Regions from separate parts of the Rahnella sp. ATs2 genome, predicted to be linked through region 1. Evidence: predicted binding sites of a transcription regulator. Region 1 holds the regulator's gene; the other holds the start of a gene.
The links. Region 1 encodes CRP, which controls carbon source genes, mostly activating them, when cyclic AMP is high. Its sites were predicted from a motif close to ATGTGANNNNNNTCACAT; they were not measured.

Region 1 (7,568 bases):
AGCCGTGCGCTTACCGGCTGGAGCGCGGTTCATCGCGCATTTATCAGCGATACCTTCTCGATCAGCTCAAAGGCAATGCTTCGCGCAAACTGGCGAAATATCCGGGCACGTTGCCAGTGACGCTGGCGCAGCTGAAATCCATGCGCCGCATTCGTGAATTTGACGATGCTATCACTTCAAAGGCGCACGGGTTTACCGACGCGCTGGATTATTACCGCCGTTGCAGCGGTCTGCCGTTGCTGTCGCAGGTCAGAACGCCGCTGCTGATTATCCATGCCAAAGACGACCCATTTATGACGCCGGAAGTGATCCCGAAAGCAGAGGATTTGCCGGCTTGCGTGGAATATCAGTTAACTGAACATGGCGGACATGTCGGTTTCGTCTCCGGCAGCTTACGTCATCCGCAAATGTGGCTGGAACAGCGCATTCCGGCCTGGATCGCCCCGTTTTTAGAAACAAAGACAAAGGAACCAACAAAGTGATTATTCCCTGGCAGGAACTGGACGCCGAACTGCTCACCAGCGTGGTGGAATCCTTCGTATTGCGCGAAGGCACCGATTATGGCGAGCAGGAGCGATCTCTGGAACAGAAAGTCGACGACGTAAAACGTCAGCTGAAAAGTGGCGAGATCGTGCTGGTCTGGTCAGAACTGCATGAAACGCTGAACATTATGCCGCGCGGTCAGTTCCGCGCCGGACAGGAAGAAAACCCGCAGGACTGGTAAACACGATCATAAAATGGATTTGGACAGCCTGTCCCTCAGCGAATAATTATGGTAACAATGGGATTAATTATGCGCTTTGTTTCCGCCTACCCTGAATGACCTGAAGGGCAATATGGCGTGACGTTTAAGGAGTAAGCCCGACTATGTCAGCAAAACATCCTGTTATAGCAGTTACCGGCTCCAGCGGAGCAGGCACCACCACCACCAGCCTGGCATTTCGTAAAATATTTCAGCAGCTTGGCCTGCGTGCGGCTGAGCTGGAAGGCGACAGCTTTCACCATTTCACCCGCCCTGAAATGGATGCGGCAATCCGCAAAGCCCGTGACCTCGGGCGTCACATCAGCTATTTCGGACCGGAAGCCAACGACTTTGGTCTGCTGGAAAAAAGTTTTATCGAATACGGTAAAACCGGTACCGGTCGTTCGCGCAAGTATCTGCATACTTATGACGAAGCGGTTCCCTACAATCAGGTGCCGGGCACCTTTACGCCGTGGCAGGCGCTGCCGGAACCGACTGACATTTTGTTCTACGAAGGCCTGCACGGCGGCGTTGTCGCAGACAAAATTGACGTTGCCGCGCAGGTTGATTTACTGGTCGGCGTGGTGCCCATCGTTAACCTTGAATGGATTCAGAAACTGGTGCGCGATACCGGCGAGCGCGGACATTCCCGCGAAGCAGTGATGGATTCTGTGGTGCGTTCGATGGATGACTACATCAGTTACATCACGCCGCAGTTCTCGCGCACGCACATCAACTTCCAGCGCGTACCGACAATCGATACTTCCAACCCTTTTGCCGCTAAAGCCATTCCTTCACTGGATGAAAGCTTTGTGGTGATCCACTTCCAGGGGCTGGATGACATTGATTTCCCGTATCTGCTGGCGATGTTGCAGGGTTCGTTTATCTCGCACATCAAAACGCTGGTGGTGCCGGGTGGAAAAATGGGGCTGGCGATGGAACTGATTATGGCGCCGCTGGTGCAGCGCCTGATGGAAGGGAAAAAGATCGAGTAACGGACTCAGGCGTCGTTCATCAGCAACTGACGGATAAACCCGACATGCAGCGCGACGCCAGTCTGTAACGCCTCTTCATCGAGACGAAAACGCGGATTATGTACGCCGTAAGTCGCGCCAATTTTTTCATTCCCGCTGCCAATAAACAGAAAACACCCCGGCACTTTTTGCTGGTAGGAAGAGAAATCCTCTCCGCCAAACAGCGGCTGAGTAACTTCGCGCAGCGCCTGCGGTCCCAGCGTTTTTTCAATCACCTGACGCGCTATCGCACAGGCCTCAGGATGGTTGTCACCGTTCACATAGCCGCGTGTCCAGCGCAGTTCGTATGTTGCGCCATGCGCTGCAGTAATTCCGGAAATGATCTGCTCCATCACCTGCGGCACCTGTTCGCGCACGTTGCTGTGATGCGTCCGCAGCGTTCCGGCGAGCTTCACCCGCTCCGGGATCACGTTATAACTTTCGCCCGTCTGGAAGGTTGCGATAGTCAGCACCGGCACCTGAAGCGGATCAATACGGCGCGCCACAACGTTTTGCAGTGCGGTGACGACTTCCGCGCCGATCACCACCGGATCGATACACAAATGCGGCATAGAACCGTGGCCGCCTTTGCCGGTAATGGTGATGTCGAAATTATCCGTTGAGGCACAGAATACCCCCTCTTTCAGCCCCACTTCACCGGTCGGAGAATTAGGCATCACGTGCAGGCCAAAGATTTTCTCAACGCCATCCAGCACGCCTAAATCCACCAGTTCCTGCGCCCCGCCCGGTGGCACTTCTTCGGCATGCTGGAAGATAAACCGCACAGAACCATGCAACTCAGACTGACATTGGGTCAGCACTTTTGCCGCACCCAGCAACATTGCGGTGTGAGCATCATGACCACAGGCGTGCATCACGCCGGGGACCGTTGAGCAGAAAGGTTCATCGTTCTCCTCCTGAATCGGCAGGGCATCGATATCCGCCCGCAGCGCATATACCGGCCCCGGATGCGCCCCTTTCAGATCGGCAATCACGCTGTTGGGCGTCAGATGTGTCAGGGTCAGACCGCCGAAACTTTCCAGTTGCTGAGTAATGTACGCCGCCGTTTTATGCTCCTGAAAAGAGAGTTCAGGATGGGCATGAATATGTCTGCGCCAGCGCAGGACGTCCGCTTTGACTTCAGCCAGCATTGCTTCGAAATTAAAAGTCATCACTCTTCTCCTCAGTTAAGCCACATCGCGCATTGGCGCACGAGGTTTTATTGCCAGCGGCAGGATAGCCAGACCGGCCACCCCCATCGCCAGCGCCAGAAATACAAATGTAGAAAGGTAACCGTGGCTGGCGGTGATGAGATATCCCATCGCAATCGGCGCCACAAATCCGCCGAGAGTCCCGCCGGTATTAATGATCCCCATCGCCGCGCCCATGACGTCAGAAGGCAGGCGTTTCATCGGCAGCGTAAAGACGGTCACAAAGGACGCCATCAGGAAAACGTAGCCGAGGAACAGGAACAACCCGGCGGTAACCGCCGATGCCGACGTAAACACCAGCCAGATACACAACGCACTGAGCAGTGCGCAGCAGAAAATCACTTTCGGCTCTTTGCCCTGCATATAGCGTCCGACCAGCCAGCCGGTTGCCAGTGAAGAAATCCAGATACCCAGCCCGCCGGTCGCGACCACCATGCCTGACACGTCGAGTGACATACCGCGCTGCTGGACCAGATATTTTGGCAACCACGCCATCAGGCCGTAAGACGGAATGTTGATGCAGAAAATTGAGACAAACAGCAGCAGGACAATCGGGTTTTTCAGCAACTCCCGATAACCAGTTTTCGCGCCGGTACGGGCTTGTGCTTCCGGCGGATTGGGCACAAAAATCACAATCGCTACGGCGATGGCAAAAGCCAGCAATCCGAGAATGGAGAACGATCCGCGCCAGCCAAGATGATCCAGGCTGTAAACCGCAATCAGCGGTCCGGCAGTCATCGCCAGTCCGGCGGAAGACAGCAAAATCGACTGCGCAAAGGTTCGCTTCTCAACTGCGAAATTAGACACTACGGCTTTGGCGCAGGACGCAGGATAGCCGGAATGGCCGACGCCGGAGAGAAACCGGAACGTGACCAGTAATCCCAGGCTGAGGCCCAGCGTTCCGAAACACAGCGCGAAGCCGCCCAGCAAGAACAGCGACATGCCGAGCACTTTTTTGTAGCCGAACCGGTCATTCAGCCAGCCCGCAGGGATCTGAAACAGCGAATAGGCCAGGAAGAAAATGCCGGTGATATACCCCAGCTGTTCAGGTTGCAGATTAAATTCGCGCTCGATGGGCAGCAGCGCAAAGCCCATCACTGTTTTATCGATATACACCACGGCATAACCGACAAATAGCAGGAAGATCATCAGGGAACGACTTTTCATAGCGGATATCCCTTTTTGTTATCACCACGTCAGATTTTCTCACTGCCGGATGAATCGTAAAATGCGACATGCATCACGTAATCAACTGAATAACAACATATTATTTTTCGCGATCCTGACGCTATCAGCTTTACAGCGTGACCATAAGATGCAATTTTTGGGCGGGTGATGCTTTTTACTGATAGGGATCGTGATGCGCTATTTGCCGAAATTGCAGCAACTGAAGGTATTCCAGCAGGTTATCCGCAGCGGCAGTATTCGCGGCGCGGCGCGGGCGTTGAATCAGTCACAACCGGCGGTCAGCAGAACATTGCGTGAACTGGAACAAACGCTCGATACGCAGCTGATCGTGCGTGGCAATCAGGGGATGACGCTGACCGAAACGGGGCGGGCATTTGCACAGCGTATGCAATTTATCCTCGAAGAGCTTGAGCGCGCCGCCGATGAAATTCGCCAGATCGAACAATATTCGCAGGGCTCCGTCGCCATTGGATTTTCATCGCTGCTGGCGCTGACGGTTTTTCCCGGACTGGCAGGAGAATTTAAGACGCAGTTTCCGCAGTCCAAACTGCTGATCAAAGAAGGGCAACTTTCCACGTTATTACCTGCACTGCGCGAAGGGAAACTGGATTTCGCGGTCGGTACCGCCGGGCCGGGATTTCCGCTGGAAGATCTGGTACGTGAGCCACTGTTCAGCGCACCTTTCTGCGTTATCGCCCGGCGTGGACATCCGCTGGCAGGCTCCACAACTCTGGAGGAATTACAGGATGCGCGCTGGCTGTTGCCCGAAACGGATATGGGGTATTACCAGCAAATCAGGGTATCGATGGGAGGATTTCATCAGCCGGCAGCGGAAATGCCGGTGCATACAGATTCGGTGGTGTGCGGGCTAAATATGGTGTTGCAGTCTGATTATCTGACCATTGTGGCGCGGGCGATGAAAGCGCCGTTCGGATTGCAGGACAGGCTGAGTGTGCTCAATATCGATACCCTGCCGCAGGCGGAATATTGCGTGCTTTACTCGCAAAAATCGCCGCTGACGTTTGCCGCGCGGCGATTTTTGGATTTATTGCGCAGCCAGTGCCACGCGTATGACTGGTCGTAACTTATTCGACGCTGATCACTTCAAAGCTGTGCGTGATGGTCGCCGCTTTGCCGAGCATCAGGGACACAGAGCAGTACTTTTCCGCAGACAGGCTAACGGCACGTTCGACAATCTTATCGGTGAGATCTTTACCGGTGACGATAAAATGCAGATTGATGTGCGTGAACAGGCGCGGCGCTTCTTCGCGGCGTTGTGAGGTCAGCTTGACTTCACAATCACGCACGTCATTACGGCCTTTTTGCAAAATAGACACCACATCAATCGCGCTGCAACCGCCTGCGGACATCAGCAGCATTTCCATCGGGCTGGGTGCTTTATCGCCCGCATTACCATCCATAGAAATCTGGTGGCCTGACGCTGACTCGCCTAAAAACGTCAGCCCTTCTACCCATTTTACGCGTGCGTGCATGAACTATTCTCCCGGTGAATAAACTCGTCGAATTCCGCTCCCAGAGTACCCTTTCACCTAAAATCTGGCAACGTAACCCGATCGCCATCATGCTGAAGCGAGACAACAGAAGACAGCATTGCAAACCTGTGCTACAAACAAAGCCGAAACATACTTTCCAGTGAATTGCGGTGACGGTTTTCGCGGTTTAAGAACAGAACCCACGGTGATAACGGCAATAATCAGGCTGTTTCACTCCGACACCCGCTTGCAGCATTTCTGGGGAGTTATATGCTGAAAGGGCGCTTTTTTTATGAAGTGCCGTACAGGGAACTCTGAGCCCTGTGATTTTGGGCAGCGATAACAACAGAGGATAATAGCAAATGGTTCTCGGCAAGCCACAAACAGACCCGACTCTTGAATGGTTCCTGTCTCACTGTCATATACATAAGTATCCTTCTAAAAGTACGCTGATTCACCAGGGTGAAAAAGCCGAAACGCTTTACTACATCGTGAAAGGGTCAGTTGCTGTCCTTATCAAGGATGAAGAAGGCAAAGAAATGATACTGTCCTACCTTAACCAAGGTGACTTCATCGGCGAGCTGGGACTCTTCGAAGAAGGTCAGGAACGTAGTGCGTGGGTTCGTGCAAAAACTGCCTGTGAAGTGGCTGAAATTTCTTATAAAAAATTCCGCCAGCTGATTCAGGTTAACCCGGATATTCTGATGCGTCTTTCCGCGCAGATGGCAAACCGTCTGCAAGTGACGTCAGAGAAAGTCGGCAACCTGGCCTTCCTCGACGTAACAGGGCGTATCGCTCAAACTCTCCTTAATCTGGCTAAACAGCCTGATGCGATGACCCATCCGGACGGGATGCAAATCAAGATCACCCGTCAGGAAATCGGCCAAATCGTCGGTTGTTCACGTGAAACAGTCGGACGTATTCTCAAAATGCTTGAAGATCAAAGTCTGATCTCGGCACACGGTAAAACGATTGTCGTTTACGGCACACGTTAATCCCTTAAAAATCGGCGCGGCAGAATACTGTCGCGCCTTTTTTATGGGCTAAGCTTTATCCATGACGCTATGGCGAAGACTGTTTTACCATCCGGAAGTTAACTACGCGCTGCGCCAGACGCTGGTGTTGTGCCTGCCCGTTGGTATCTGCTGGTTGTTCGGCAATCTGCAAATGGGGCTGCTGTTCTCTCTTTGTCCTGCCTGCTGCAACGTCGCGGGCCTCGATACTCCGCATAAACGCTTTTTCAAACGCCTGATAATTGGCGGAACGCTCTTTGCCGTGAGCAGCATTCTGTTGCAAGTGATGCTGGAAAGCTGGCACATTCCCCTGCCGCTCATCATGTTGTCGCTGGCATTACTGCTTGGCGTGACCGGCGAAATCAGCCCGTTGCATGCGCGGCTGTTGCCCGGCGCGCTGGTGGCGACCATCTTTACACTGAGTATGGTCGGCGTTCGCCCGATATGGCAGGCGCCGGTGCTTTTCGCCGCCGGTACGGCCTGGTACGGATTATTTAACTGGGCGTGGTTTCGCATATCGGAAGAACAGCCGATGCGCGAAACGCTCAGCCAGCTCTATCTGCAACTCGCGGATTACTTCGAAGCTAAATACAGCCTGCTGACGCAACACACCGATCCTGAAACCGCGTTACCCCCGTTGCTGACGCGCCAGCAGCAGGTCATCGACCTGATTGCCCTGCTCTATCAGCAACTGCACATGCTGCCGCAACACGGCCATCATCATCACCATAAAAGACTGTTTCAGCGTTTTCAGGTCGCGCTTGATTTGCAGGAGCACATCACGGTGAGCCTGCATCAGCCGGAAGAAGTGCAGAAGCTGGTGGAAGAAAGCCACGCCGAAGCGGTTATCCGCCGTAATGCGCAGGTGATTTCCGCCCGTCTGCGGGTCATCGCCGACGACATTCTTT
Region 2 (7,568 bases), on a different contig from region 1:
TGGGCTTTGGCGTAAGGAGAACTGTCATGAAAACGCAAACTATTCCCGGCATTCTCGAAAATCTGTTTCGCGCTCAGACAATGACGCAGGAAGAAAGCCAGCAGTTATTTACCGCCATCGTGAATGGCGAACTGGAACCGGCGCAGCTGGCCGGTGCATTAATCAGCATGAAAGTGCGTGGCGAACAACCGGCTGAAATCGCCGGTGCCGCCAAAGCGTTGCTGGCACACGCGGAACCGTTCCCGCGTCCTGATTATCAGTTCGCTGACATTGTCGGCACCGGCGGCGATGGCACCAACAGCATCAACATTTCTACCGCCAGCGCCTTTGTGGCCGCGGCGTGTGGCGCTCGCGTGGCGAAACACGGCAACCGCAGCGTGTCCAGCCGTTCGGGCTCGTCGGATTTACTGGTGGCGTTTGGTATCCGTCTGGATATGCCAGCGGAAGAATCCCGCGCCGCGCTGGATGACCTGAACGTGTGTTTCCTGTTCGCACCGCAATATCACACTGGTTTTCGCCATGCGATGCCGGTACGCAAAGCACTGAAAACCCGCACGCTGTTTAACGTGCTGGGTCCGCTGATTAACCCGGCACGTCCGCCGCTGGCGCTGATTGGCGTGTACAGCCCGGAGCTGGTGCAGCCGATTGCCGAAACATTGCGTGCGCTGGGATATGAGCGTGCGGCAGTGGTTCACGGCGGCGGAATGGATGAGGTTGCTATCCACGCAGCCACACAGGTTGCCGAGCTGAAAGACGGTAAAATCACCACTTATGAACTGACGCCGCAGGACTTCGGTCTGGATAATTATCCGATTGAATCCTTGCTGGGCGGCGAGCCGGAAGAAAACCGTGACATTCTGGCACGCTTATTACAAGGTAAAGGAGATCCGGCCCATGAAGCCGCGGTAGCCGTCAATGTGGCGATGTTACTGCGTCTGTTCGGTCAGGAAGACTTAAAGCAAAATGCACAACAGGCTTTGGCCGTCATGCGCAGCGGTGAACCTTACCAGCGCGTGCTGGCATTGGCAGCAAGAGGATAAGTGATGCAGCAGGAAACCGTGCTCCACAAAATTGTACGCGACAAGGAAATTTGGGTCGCGGCACGCAAAGAACAACAACCGCTGGCCAGCTTTCAGAACGAAATAACTCAGAGCCAGCGCAGTTTCTACCATGCCCTGCAAGGTGCAAGAACGGCCTTTATTCTGGAGTGTAAACAAGCCTCTCCGTCGAAAGGGAAGATCCGCGAAAACTTCGATCCGGTAGAAATCGCCAGTGTTTATAAAGACCATGCGTCCGCCATTTCAGTATTAACCGATGAGAAATACTTCCAGGGCAGTTTTGATTTCCTGCCGCTGGTCAGCAAAACCGTCACACAGCCGGTGCTGTGCAAAGATTTTATTATCGACCCGTATCAGATCCACCTGGCCCGCTTTTATCAGGCCGATGCGATTTTGCTGATGCTGTCAGTGCTGGATGATGACCAGTACGTTCAGCTCGCCGCCGTCGCTCACAGCCTGAATATGGGCGTACTGACCGAAGCGAGTAATGAAGAAGAACTGGATCGCGCCGTTAAGCTGAAAGCGAAAGTGGTCGGTATCAATAACCGCGACCTGCGCGATTTATCCATCGACCTGAACCGCACCCGTGAACTGGCACCGCGCGTTCCGCACGGCATGACGGTCATCAGTGAATCCGGCATTAATACTTACGGGCAAATTCGTGAGCTCAGCCGCTTCGCCAATGGTTTCCTGATTGGCAGCGCGCTGATGTCAGAACAAGATTTGTCCGCTGCCGTGCGTCGTGTGCTGCTCGGTGATAATAAAGTCTGCGGCCTGACCCGCGCTGAGGACGCCAAAGCGGCCTACGACGCCGGTGCCATTTATGGCGGACTGATTTTTGTCGAAACCTCACCGCGTTTCGTCACACAAACGCTGGCGAAAGAAGTGCAGAACGGCGCGCCGCTGAAATATGTCGGCGTGTTCCGCGATGAAACCGTCAGCACAGTGGTACAAACCGCAGAGATTCTGAAACTGACCGCCGTGCAACTTCACGGCGATGAGAGCCAGGCCTATATCGATGAACTGCGCGCAGCGCTGCCGGAAGCCGTGCAGATCTGGAAAGCGCTGAGCGTCAAAGAAACATTGCCCGCGCGCGACCTGAACCACGTGGATCGTTACGTGCTCGACAACGGCAAAGGCGGCACCGGTTATCGTTTCGACTGGAGTAAACTGGCCGGTCACGATCTGAGCAATACGTTACTCGCCGGTGGCCTGAGCGCAGATAACTGTGTTGAAGCCGCACAGCTCGGTTGTGCAGGTCTGGATTTCAACTCCGGTGTTGAAAGCGAGCCGGGCATCAAAGATGCCGAAAAAATTACCGCCGTATTCCAGACATTGCGGGCGTACTAAGCCGCACGCAATGACGCAAAAATTGACAGACAGGACGGAATAACATGACTTTACTTAATCCCTACTTCGGCGAATTTGGCGGCCAGTATGTTCCGCAAATTCTGATGCCTGCGCTGGTCCAGCTGGAAGAAGCCTTTGTCAGTGCACAGCGCGACCCTGAGTTTCAGGCTGAATTTATTGATTTGCTGAAAAACTACGCAGGTCGCCCGACGGCGCTGACACTGTGCAAAAACCTCACCGCCGGTACTAAAACCAAGCTGTATCTTAAGCGTGAAGATTTGCTGCACGGCGGCGCGCATAAGACTAACCAGGTGTTGGGTCAGGCATTGCTGGCAAAACGCATGGGCAAAACAGAAATCATTGCTGAAACCGGTGCCGGCCAGCACGGTGTGGCATCGGCTCTGGCCTGCGCCCTGCTCGGTCTGAAATGCCGCATTTATATGGGTGCCAAAGACATTGAGCGTCAGTCGCCAAACGTGTTCCGTATGCGCCTGATGGGTGCGGAAGTGATCCCGGTACACAGCGGTTCATCCACGCTGAAAGATGCCTGTAATGAGGCACTGCGTGACTGGTCAGGCAGCTATGAAACAGCACACTACATGCTGGGCACCGCAGCAGGCCCGCATCCGTATCCGACTATCGTGCGCGAATTCCAGCGCATGATCGGCGAAGAAACCAAATCCCAGATGCAGGAACGCGAAGGCTGTCTGCCGGATGCGGTGATTGCCTGCGTCGGTGGCGGTTCCAATGCCATTGGCATGTTTGCAGATTTCATCGACGACACCAGCGTGAAACTGATTGGGGTTGAACCGGGTGGTCTGGGTATCGAAACCGGACAACACGGCGCGCCGCTTAAACACGGTCACGTCGGCATTTATTTCGGCATGAAAGCGCCAATGATGCAGACGTCTGAAGGTCAGATTGAAGAGTCCTACTCGATTTCAGCCGGTCTGGATTTCCCGTCTGTCGGCCCGCAACACGCCTTCCTCAACAGTATCGGCCGTGCAGAATATGTGTCGATTACCGATGATGAAGCGCTGGATGCCTTTAAAGAATTGTCCCGTCATGAAGGGATTATTCCTGCGCTGGAATCCTCACACGCGCTGGCTTATGCGTTGAAACTGATCAAGGAAACGCCAGAGAAAGAACAAATCCTGGTCGTGAATTTGTCAGGTCGCGGCGACAAAGACATTTTCACCGTACACGACATCCTGACTGCCCGGGGAGAAATTTAATGGAACGTTATCAGCAATTATTCAAGCGTCTGGAAAGCAAAAAAGAAGGTGCATTTGTTCCTTTCGTTACGCTGGGCGATCCGGGCGTTGAGCTTTCCCTGTCCATCATCGACACGCTGATTGAAGCGGGTGCGGATGCGCTGGAACTGGGGATCCCGTTCTCTGACCCGCTGGCTGACGGCCCGACGATTCAGAATGCTAACCTGCGCGCTTTCGCAGCGGGTGTGACACCGACGCAGTGTTTCAATATGCTCGCACGCATCCGTGAAAAGCACCCGGACATTCCGATTGGCCTGCTGATGTACGCCAATCTGGTGTTCCACAACGGTATCGAAACCTTCTATCAGCGTTGCGCTGAAGTGGGCGTCGATTCTGTGCTGGTGGCCGATGTGCCGTTTGAAGAATCCACGCCGTTCCGCGCCGCTGCATTGCGACACGGTATTGCGCCAATTTTCATCTGCCCGCCAAATGCGTCGGATGACTTGCTGCGTGAGATTTCTTCTCATGGTCGCGGCTACACCTATTTGCTGTCCCGCGCTGGCGTTACCGGTACGGAGAAGCGCGCGCTGACGCCGCTGAATCACATGGTTGATAAGTTGCGGGAATACAATGCTGCGCCACCATTGCAGGGCTTTGGTATTTCTGAACCTTCACAGGTGAAAGAAACGCTGGCCGCAGGCGCAGCCGGTGCGATTTCCGGTTCAGCGACAGTGCGTATCATCGAAAACAACCAGCATCAGCCTTCTGAAATGCTGGCTCAGCTTTCCCGCTTTGTCAGTGAAATGAAGGCCGCAACCCACGCATAACCTTCTCTAAAACAGAACCTCAGTCATACAGTGACTAAGGTTCTGTTTCTTTTAATTTCTTACTTTTTTTTACCCCGCTTAATTTGTATTACCCATTTCAATAATCCAAACTAAAATTACTCTGCAGATCAATGATACTGTACGTGAGAGAGATATCATCTGCTCAGTTAAACGTTTGTTTCTTTTGGTTTTATAACAAATCATGGAGAGTTATTTTATGAAGCTATTCAAAACATTGTCCGCATTCTGCATGGCAGCCGTTGTGGTCATGGCCGTTGCCGCTTGTGCACCGACTAAAAAATCAGAAGGAACCGGTGGTTACATCGATGACACTGTTGTCACGACAAAAGTAAAATCAGCCCTGCTGGCCGATAAAACGATTAAATCCACTGAGATTAGCGTCGAGACCTTTAAAGGCCGCGTGCAGTTAAGTGGTTTTGTGACGTCAACAGCGGATGCAAACCGTGCGGTAGAAGTGACGCGTGGCGTTGCAGGTGTACGTTCGATTGAAAATGATATGCGGGTAAAATAAGCCCGCAAATGCGGTAAACTGAAAAGCGAAGAGGCGCCGAAGCGCCTCTTTTTTTGTGTTTTTTTCTTTAAAATCAGAAACGATAGCCGACGCCAAACATAAAGACCCACGGATCGATCCGGGTGTTGATGTTTTGCTGCTCACCACCGGCTTTGAATTTAACTTCCGTATCAATATCCATCCACCACACAGACATGTTGATTAACCAGTTGTCGTCCAGGTTGTAATCCAGCCCCGCCTGCGTTGCCACGCCCCATGAATCTTTGACGCTTAAATCAGACAGCCCGGCATCACGCCCGGTCTGGTTGAAATCCGTGTCATAGAACGTGGTGTAGTTGATACCCACACCGAGGTAAGGACGCAATTTGTCCTGTCTGTCACCGAAGTAATACTGCGCCATCAATGAAGGCGGCAACTGCTTCACTTCTGCGATTGTCCCGGTACTTTGCAAACCGACTTTGTGCTGGAACGGCGTCGCGGCCAGCAACTCCATGCCGATATTGTCGGTGAACATGTAGCCAAGTGTTAAGCCCATCTGGGTATTGTTGTTGATATTAAATGACCCCAGACCCAGCACGTTATCCGAACCTTCTGTCGGACGTACCGTGGCGGTGCCTACGCGAAAAATCACATCCCCTGCCTGATGTGCGCTCGCGACTGCCGGAAATGCCGCTGCTGCGACTAATGCCCAATATGCTGCTTTCATTGTCCCTTCCCTTTGTGTGGATTATTTATCAACCGCGCGAATGATACCTACTCTTTGGTATGGTTTGATCAATGCGAGATCACATCTTTAAAACAAAAAGTAAGAAAATGCATCTTCCGCAAAGCGATCTAAATCTATAAAAACAAAGGAATTGATCTACATCAAAAATGAGGGGGTTTTGTAGATTTGTTAACAGGTGTAATCCCAGTTGCTAAAAAAATAGCGTTGCGTAATTTGCATACACAAGTTGGTTTTAAAATGGTGCCGTGGGCTGAATACGAGTTTACTGGCGATTGTTCTCAGTCACCTCAGCGACGTTTACGCAGAGATTCATCAGGCAAACTGACAGGAAATCAGCGCAAAACTATCGGCGGAGTATATTTAAAGGGTACAATCGCCGCCTTATTGATTTTTGCTTTTTGCCAAGGAGCGTCCATGTCTATCACGGCCAGTACGTTGTACCGTGACAGTTATAATTTTATGCGTAATCAGATGAGTAGCGTTTTGGCGCTCTCGGTTCTGGCCGCATTGATTACCGTCATATTGAGCTGGGTTTTAAGTCCTTCCGCTGAGCAGATCGATGCTATCGGCCAACTGATGAGCAACATGACCGGCATGAGCGTCGGCGATATGATGGGTTATATCGAACAGCAAATTACTCCGGAGCAGCAAAGCGCTATTTTCCGCTATAGCCTGGCAGCGCTGTTTTCCACCCTGGCTGGTAACGTCATTCTGGTCGGCGGCGTATTAACGCTCATTCAGCTGGTTTCTCAGGGTGTACGCGCCAGTGTCGTTCAGGTGATGACCGCTTCCCTGCCGGTTCTGCCGCGTCTGGCTATTTTGCTCTTCATTTACAGCGTGATGTTCCGTATCGGGCTGGCACTGCTGTTTGTTCCTGCTTTCCTGATTGCGATTGCATGGGCGTTATCCCCGGTTATCGCGTGCAAAGAGAACACGGGTGCCTTCAAAGCGATGCGCCTGAGTACACGTCTGGCCTTCTCAAATGTACGTCTTGTGGCACCGGCTGTGATGTTGTGGATTGTGGCACAAGTGGTTCTGATGCTGTTTGTCGGCGTTCTGAGCGCACTCAATCCGATGATTGGCGCCGTTATTCTCGGCGCAGTCAGCAATATCATCAGTGCATTTATGCTCATTTATCTGTTCCGTCTTTACATGAAATTACATGCATAATATAGACATACGTTTTTAAGGGGCGCTCCGGCGCCCTTTTCTTTTGTCCGTGAAATGATTCCGGTATAGTCATCCCATACATAAAACATGGAATGAAGTATGAAGCAGCTCCTCGATTTTCTTCCCCTGATTGTCTTTTTTGTGGTTTATAAGCTTTACGACATCTTTGTCGCATCAGGCGCGTTAATCGCTGCCACCGCGTTAGCGTTAGTGATCACCTGGATTCTGTACCGTAAAATCGAGAAGATGACGTTAATCACCTTCGCGATGGTGGCGGTTTTCGGCACCCTGACCCTGGTTTTCCATAATGATGACTTCATTAAATGGAAAGTGACCGTGATTTACGTCCTGTTCTCCGGCGCATTGCTGATCAGTCAGCTGGTGCTGAAAAAGCCTTTAATCCAGCGTATGTTGGGTAAAGAGCTGACATTGCCGGATCACGTGTGGAATAAACTGAACATCAGCTGGGCGATCTTTTTCCTGCTGTGCGGCCTGGCTAACATCTATGTCGCCTTCTGGTTGCCACAAAATATTTGGGTCAACTTTAAGGTCTTTGGCCTGACAGCCCTGACGCTGGTATTTACGCTGTTAAGTGGTATCTATATTTACCGGCATATGCCGGATGATGAAAAAAAATAAGCATTTTTTTGCACAGGCCTTTCTTTGAAAGGCCTTAATCTTTTGACAGTG

Region 2: a site for CRP is predicted at 5,837-5,854, ahead of ompW (outer membrane protein OmpW). Genes of this name have one in related genera too.

Annotation. Positions count from the first base shown of each region.
Region 1 covers NZ_JBLYPL010000013.1:13,683-21,250, forward strand. Annotated here, with positions in the region: gene ACJY2G_RS15210 (hydrolase) at 1-482, shown strand, start outside; gene ACJY2G_RS15215 (YheU family protein) at 479-724, shown strand; gene ACJY2G_RS15220 (phosphoribulokinase) at 868-1,737, shown strand; gene ACJY2G_RS15225 (amidohydrolase) at 1,743-2,927, opposite strand; gene ACJY2G_RS15230 (MFS transporter) at 2,943-4,133, opposite strand; gene ACJY2G_RS15235 (LysR substrate-binding domain-containing protein) at 4,327-5,238, shown strand; gene ACJY2G_RS15240 (OsmC family protein) at 5,240-5,647, opposite strand; gene crp (cAMP-activated global transcriptional regulator CRP) at 6,010-6,642, shown strand; gene ACJY2G_RS15250 (YccS/YhfK family putative transporter) at 6,704-7,568, shown strand, end outside.
Region 2 covers NZ_JBLYPL010000007.1:52,285-59,852, forward strand. Annotated here, with positions in the region: partial or broken gene trpD (bifunctional anthranilate synthase glutamate amidotransferase component TrpG/anthranilate phosphoribosyltransferase TrpD) at 1-1,040, shown strand, start outside; gene trpCF (bifunctional indole-3-glycerol-phosphate synthase TrpC/phosphoribosylanthranilate isomerase TrpF) at 1,044-2,408, shown strand; gene trpB (tryptophan synthase subunit beta) at 2,453-3,643, shown strand; gene trpA (tryptophan synthase subunit alpha) at 3,643-4,449, shown strand; gene ACJY2G_RS08735 (BON domain-containing protein) at 4,667-4,981, shown strand; gene ompW (outer membrane protein OmpW) at 5,055-5,687, opposite strand; gene ACJY2G_RS08745 (YciC family protein) at 6,123-6,878, shown strand; gene ACJY2G_RS08750 (septation protein A) at 6,978-7,517, shown strand.